2 regions of the Acidovorax carolinensis genome follow, and region 2 is predicted to be linked to the other one. Evidence: predicted binding sites of a transcription regulator. Region 2 holds the regulator's gene; the other holds the start of a gene.
What was found. The regulator sigma-54, encoded in region 2, starts transcription at its own class of promoters, with help from an activator protein. The targets are predictions, from matches to a motif close to TGGCANGNAANCTGCTTT.
Positions count from the first base shown of each region.

Region 1: CBP34_RS18655 (pilin) is a predicted target of sigma-54. The motif match lies at 1,779-1,796, and genes of this name have one in related genera.

Region 1 is NZ_CP021361.1:3,963,509-3,966,924, forward strand. Features, by position in the region: gene CBP34_RS18650 (fused MFS/spermidine synthase) at 1-1,622, opposite strand, end outside; gene CBP34_RS18655 (pilin) at 1,827-2,321, shown strand; gene CBP34_RS18660 (IS256 family transposase) at 2,337-3,416, opposite strand, start outside.
Region 2 is NZ_CP021361.1:3,845,763-3,849,178, forward strand. Features, by position in the region: gene CBP34_RS18070 (THUMP domain-containing class I SAM-dependent RNA methyltransferase) at 1-174, opposite strand, end outside; gene CBP34_RS18075 (acyl-CoA thioesterase) at 199-630, opposite strand; gene CBP34_RS18080 (RNA polymerase factor sigma-54) at 701-2,290, opposite strand; partial or broken gene lptB (LPS export ABC transporter ATP-binding protein) at 2,290-3,077, opposite strand; gene lptA (lipopolysaccharide transport periplasmic protein LptA) at 3,074-3,416, opposite strand, start outside.

The sequences.
Region 1 (3,416 bases), 120 kb from region 2:
AAGGCTGCGGCCAGCACCATCGTTGGCTCGTCCAAAGATGCGGGCTGGTTATCGTCCATCTGAATGGAGGCATCGGTTTTGCCATTTGTGGAAATGTGCAGGTTGCCGTTGTCAGACAGCACGGCGGCAACGCTGGTGGTTTTTCCATCCTTGTAGTACAGAACCTTGTCGCCCTGCTGCAAGCTGGTGCGCCCGTGCCGAAACACCCCGGACGCCGTTGTCATGGGGTCAAACGGAATACGCACTGCCACGATCAGCGCCACGGCGGCCAATCCCAAGCCCATGCCAAAGCGCACCATGGACTTTTGCGTATCGGCATGCAGGCGAAGCAGAACCAACCCAATGCCCATGTCCACCAATGCGGCGATGCACAGCGCGAGCTTGAGGCCAAGTACCGGAATAAGGAAATGGATGGCTGCGAACACCCCTGCAATGGAGCCCAAGGTGTTCCACGCATACACACGGCCAATGGCACGCTCGCCCTGCCCATTGCGCAACAGCGCCACGGTAAATAAGGGCAGCGTCGTGCCGGCAAAGAAGGCCGCAGGCAACATGATGGCGATGGCAGTCGTTGCGGTGCCTAAATTGAACAGCGCATATCCGCCATCCGTTTTGGCCAGGGCCTGAATCAACCAGCCCACCCAGGCAAACGCATTGGCGTAAACCGCCAGCGATGCCAGGGCCGCCACGCCCATGAACACCTGCATCCACCCAACCAGCCGCAAAGGGGCGTCGGTGCTGTCTGCATGCCTGCGTACCCAGAGGCCGCCCAGGGCGATGCCCGCAATGAATGAGGCCAGCATGAGCTCAAAGGCATGCATGGTGCTGCCCACTGTCATGCTGAGCATGCGGATCCAGATGATTTCGTAGGCAAAAGATGCCGCCCCAGAAAGTGCTGTGCTGATCAGTACCAGCCGGAGCAACGGGTTGTGCCGCAAGCTTTGCTCAGAAGTTGGCCGCGCCTGGGCAGCCGCAGGACGCACCGGTTCTGGCTCACGCGCAAGCCACCAGGCCAGTCCCGCAACCGCGAAATTGAGAACACCCGCAACCACCATGGCGCCAGGCAAACCCACCCAGGGCAACAGAACAAAAACGGCCACCAATGCACCGCCAGCAGCACCAATGCTATTTGTAAAGTAGAGACTTCCCAACACGTGACCATCGCTCCCTGGGAAACGGCGGATCAGCCCTCCGCTCATCAATGGGAAGGTCATACCCAGCAAAATGGTCTGCGGCAGTATCAACAGGGCGGCAACTATCCAACGCGCAAGATTTATGGCCCAAGGGTCCGCCAAGGCGGGAATGAGCCAGTCATAACTGAAACTCGCCACGCTACCAAAGATGCTGTGAAACAGCAGCCCGCACACCCCGATGATGGCTTCAATCACCGCATAACCACGAATCAGATTGCGCCAGCGTCGGCCCGCATGTGCAATCCATGCAGCTCCGGCGGCCATGCCTCCCATGAATATCGCAAGAACGAGCGCTTGCGCATAGGCTGCATGCCCCAAGAACAGCCCAAGGTAATGCGACCAAATGGATTGATAAATTAGGCCGGCAAAACCGGATAAGACAAAAATGGCGAACAACCAGTGTCGATGGTTGCGATGCGTTGGGGTCATCAAGAGGAGGCTCCAGAGGGGAAAGAGAACTGCAGAAGCCAAGCAAGCAAAATTGGCGCCTGCCTTTGGGCAGCTTTGCGTGTGTGAGGCGCCGCAGCGGACGCGGACAAGTTCAGGGTGAAAGTGGGGCGGCGTCTTATAAAGGACTATTAACGCTGGAATATTAATTGCTTTGGATATCGAATCCACTAAAGTGACACGCACATGATGATTCGACAACACGACGAGGGATTCACCCTGCTAGAACTCATGGTCGTTGTTGCGATTGTGGGTATCTTGGCAGCGATTGCGTTACCAGCATATCAAACGTTCACTGCACGGGCCCGTGTGATGGAGGGGTTGAGCATCGCCGATGGTGCCAGGGTAGAGATCGGGTCAGGGTCGGCTGCAGCAACCGATCTGGCGAACACCATTGGGGTCTGGAACTCCCGGACGGGCGGGGTTGGTGCAAGAAGCAAGTACGTATCGAGTGTGCTGATGACGGCTGCTCCTGGGACGGCTGCAGACGGTGAAATTACCGTCACATTTAGCGCCAATGCGGGTCCCGTCGACGGACGAACACTCGTGCTGACCCCCTGGAGACAGGGCACGGGGGGCGCCGTGGCTTTGGGTACGTCATACGCTGCGAATGCGGCTGGTGTCTTGGGCGTGTCCGAATTTCCGTGTGTGAGGCTCATTGAACCTTCACCGATTTCGTGAAGCTGGTTGGATATCTTACGTGCTCGGTTTCATGAATCGTTCTTCGTAGAGGATTGCAAACTGGTTCATCGCTGATTTCCAATGGTTGGCTGCTCGCCCCCAGTCCTCGGTGATGTTGCGCAGGGCCAGCCAGATCAGCTTGGTGGCCGCATCGTCGCTGGGGAAGTGTCCTCTGGTCTTGATGATCTTGCGCAGCCGCGCATTCACGCTTTCAATCGCATTGGTCGTGTAGATCACGCGTCGCACCTCGGGCGGGAAGGCGAAGAATGGGATCACCTTGTCCCAGGCCCTGCGCCAGGCGCCCACGACCGTGGGAAATTTCTGGCCCCAGGGCCCCTTTTCAAACGCATCGAGCTCAGTCTGGGCCGCTTCGGCGCTCACTGCTGTGTAGATGGGTTTGATGGCCGCCGCCAGGCTCTTGCGGTCCTTCCAGCTTGCGAAGTCCAGGCTATTGCGGATCAGGTGCACGATGCAGGTCTGCAGCGTCGTGGCCGGGAACACCGCGCCCAGCGCCTCTGGCATACCCTTGAGCCCGTCGGTGACGGCGATCAGGATGTCATGGACGCCGCGTGTCCTCAGATCGTTGAACACCTTCATCCAGAACTTGGCACCCTCGGTGTTCTCGATCCAGATGCCCAGGATGTCGCGGCTGCCATCGGGCAGCACACCCAGCGCCAGGTACACGGCCTTGGCGCGCACCACGCCATCCTCGCGGATCTTGACCCGCAGCGCGTCAAAGAACACCACCGGGTACATCGCCTCCAGCGGGCGCGTCTGCCAGGCCGTGACCTCGCTCATCACGGCGTCGGTGACACTGCTGATGAGGTCGGGCGAGACGTCCACCGAGTACATCTCGGCCAGGAAGCCCTGGATCTCGCGCACCGTCATGCCCCGGGCGTACATGGCGATGATCTTGTCATCGAAGCCGGTGAAGCGCCGTTCGTGCTTGCCGATGAGTTGTGGCTCGAAAGTGCCCTCGCGGTCGCGGGGAACGTCGATGCGCAGCGCTCCCGCATCGGTCAGCACCGTCTTGGCGCTCTTGCCGTTGCGGTGATTGGCGCCAGCCCCTTCGGGCTTGGCCTGGCCGGGCGTGTA
Region 2 (3,416 bases):
CAGGCGGCTGTGCAGGTTGAGCAGCAGCGCATCGCGCCACGACGCGCGCAGCAGCACGCCGCCCCGGCCGGTGAGCAGGTCTTGCCCCGTGAGGCCGGTGATGGCGTGCACCTCGTCGGCCAGATAGCTCTCGACGCCGGCGGCGCAGGGAAGAAAAAGTTGGAGTTGGTTCATAAGACTGGGCGAAAGGATACGCGCTCAGGCCTTGAGCAGCAGCAACTGGCGGATGGACTCGGGAATCGGCGCCACCTTGCGGTCTGCCTTGCCGATGAAGACGATGCCGATCTTGCCGCGCGCCACCTCGCGGCCCGATGTCTTCTCGGTCATGCGAAAGACGAGGTCGAAACCATAGCGGTTGAAGTCCGCTGGCGCCATCTCCACGCGCATCGTCTCGCCGTGGAAACCCTCGGACTTGTACTGCGCCACGATGTCGCCCACCACGATGGACAGGCCGCCCACGTCCGCCTCGGGGTAGCCCAGCGACTGGAAGAAGCGCACGCGCGCTTCGGACACCAACGTGAGCAGCTGTGCGTTGTCCAGGTGCCCGCCCTGGTTGACGTGGCTGATGTAGATCTGCATCTCGGTGGCAAAACCGAAATGCGGGGGAAGGTCGAAAACGATGCGGGCCATGGTGGGTACGGCGGGTAGATAAACGAAAGAATCGCACAGGGGGCGCCATGCGCCCCAAGCGGGGGTGTGCCTAGAGCGCCTTGCGCAGGTTGGCGGGCGCGATCTTGAGCGCCTCGCGGTACTTGGCCACCGTGCGGCGCGCGCACTCGATGCCCTGCTCCTTGAGCATCTCGGCGATCTGGCTGTCGGACAGCGGCTTGGCGGGGTTTTCAGCGGCGACGAACTGCTTGATCAGCGCACGCACCGCCGTGCTGGAGGCATTGCCGCCGGTCTCGGTGCCCAGGCCCGAGCCAAAGAAGTATTTGAGCTCATAGGTACCGATCGGCGTGGCCATGTACTTGGCGGTGGTCACGCGGCTGATGGTGGACTCGTGCAGGCCCAGCTCGTCGGCGATGTCGCGCAGCACCAGCGGGCGCATGGCCAGCTCGCCGTGGGTGAAAAAATTCTTCTGCCGCTCGACGATGGCGCGGGAGACGCGCAGGATGGTGTCAAAGCGCTGCTGGATGTTCTTGATGAACCAGCGCGCCTCCTGCAGGCGCTGCTGCATGCCCTGGTGGCCCTCGCCGCCCTTGTGACCGCGCAGAGCGCCGGCGTAGATGTCGTGCACGCGCAGGCGCGGCATCACGTCGGGATTGAGCTGAACGATGAAGTTGTGCTGGCCATCGCGGCCGTTGGCACGGCCCGCCTTGCGCACGATGACGTCGGGCACGATGATGTTGCGCTCGACATCGGCAAAGCGGCGGCCGGGGCGCGGCTCCAGGCGGGCAATCAGCGCCATGGCGGCGCGGGTGCGCTCCTCGCCATCGCCACACAGCTGCGTCAGGCGGCGGATGTCGCGGCGCGCCAGCATCTCCAGCGGCTGCTGGCAGATGCGCAGAGCGGTCTGCACGGTGTCGGGGTCGATCGCGCTGTTTTCATCGGCGGCCAGGGCGGTCAGCTGCAGCGTCAGGCATTCGGCCAGGTTGCGCGCGCCCACGCCCACGGGCTCCAGGCTTTGCAGCAGGCGTTGCGCCACGGTGAAACGGTGCACCAGCTCGTCGATCTGCTCCAGGTTGCCCTCGCCGGCCAGGCCCGTGGCCAGCTCTTCAAGTGGTTCTTCGAGGTAGCCATCGTCGTTCAGCGATTCGATCAGAAAACGCAGCGCGGCGCGGTCGATCTCGGACAGGCGCAGCGCCAGGGCCTGACGGTGCAGAAAGGACGTGAGCGACTCGTGCGAGCGCGCCAGCTCGGTGGCATCGGCCTCGTCGCCGTCGGAGTCGTTGCGGTTGCGGGCGGGTGCATCGCCACCCCACTCGGCATCGTTGGGCGCCATTTCCACGGTGCCGTCGCCGCTCCAGTCGGGCTCATCCGCGCTGGCGCTGGGGGTTTCAGCATCATTTTGGCCCTCAGCGCTTGTACTGCTTGCGCCAGCAGCTCCTGAATACATAGCGTCATCGGCGCTGTAGTCGTCGGCCTGCGCGGGGGTGTCGGCCGCCTCCAGGCCAAATTCCTCGCGCGGCGCTTCTTCGGCGGTGCGCTCCAGAAACGGGTTTTCATCGAGCATCTGCTCGACTTCCTGCGACAGCTCCAGCGTCGACAGCTGCAACAGCCGGATGGATTGCTGCAACTGCGGCGTGAGCGACAGGTGCTGCGAAACGCGCAGCGAAAGACCCGGTTTCATCACATCCTGAAATGTTCGCCCAGGTACACCCGACGCACCTCGGCGTTGTCAACGATTTCGGACGGAGTGCCCTGGGCCAGCACGCGACCATCGCTGATGATGAAGGCGTGGTCGCAGATGCCCAGCGTTTCGCGCACGTTGTGGTCGGTGATCAGCACGCCGATGCCGCGCGCCTTCAAAAAGCCGATGATGCGCTGGATCTCAATCACCGCGATCGGGTCGATGCCGGCAAAGGGCTCGTCGAGCAGGATGAAGCGCGGCTGGGTGGCCAGGGCACGGGCGATTTCGACCCGGCGGCGCTCACCGCCCGACAGGGCCAGGGCCGGTGATTCGCGCAGGTGGTCCACGCGCAACTCCTGCAGCAAGGCGGTGAGGCGCGCTTCAATCTCGGCCCGGGCAAGGGTTTGCCATCGTCGCCGCGCTGCAGCTCCAGCACGGCGCGCACGTTCTCCTCGACGTTCAGCTTGCGAAAGATCGACGCCTCTTGCGGCAGATAGGACAACCCCAGACGCGAACGCCGGTGGATCGGCATGTTCGCCACCGAGTGGCCATCGATGCGGATATCACCGCCATCGCAGCGCACCAGGCCAACGATCATGTAGAACGAGGTGGTCTTGCCCGCGCCATTGGGGCCAAGCAGCCCCACCACTTCGCCCTTTTGCACGACCAGGGACACGTCCTTGACGACCTTGCGGCTGCCATAGGATTTTTCGAGGTGCTCGACTTCCAGGCGGCTGCCCGCCTGGGTATCTGGGCCTTGACCTGTATTCACCGTCGCAGCACTCACTTGCTTGCACCGCCGAGCGAGTTGCTGGGACGCAGCACCGGACCGCTGGCCGCCGGCGCCGGGGCCGCAACGCCGGCAGGCTGCTCCTTGGCCGGAGACAGCACGGCGCGCACGCGTCCGCCCGGGGCGGGTGCATCGCCCGGCGCGCTTGCAGCCGACTTTTTCTGGCCATCGACCGTGAACACGTCGGTCAGGTTGTTGTAGACGATGACGGCGCCCGACACGTCATCGGTCACCACCGATTCACGATAGCGGCGCATCTCGGCGCGGGTGATGAAGCGCACGTTGTCGGCCTTGCCGTCGTACTCGATGATTTCGCTCTCGCCTTCGATGAACTCG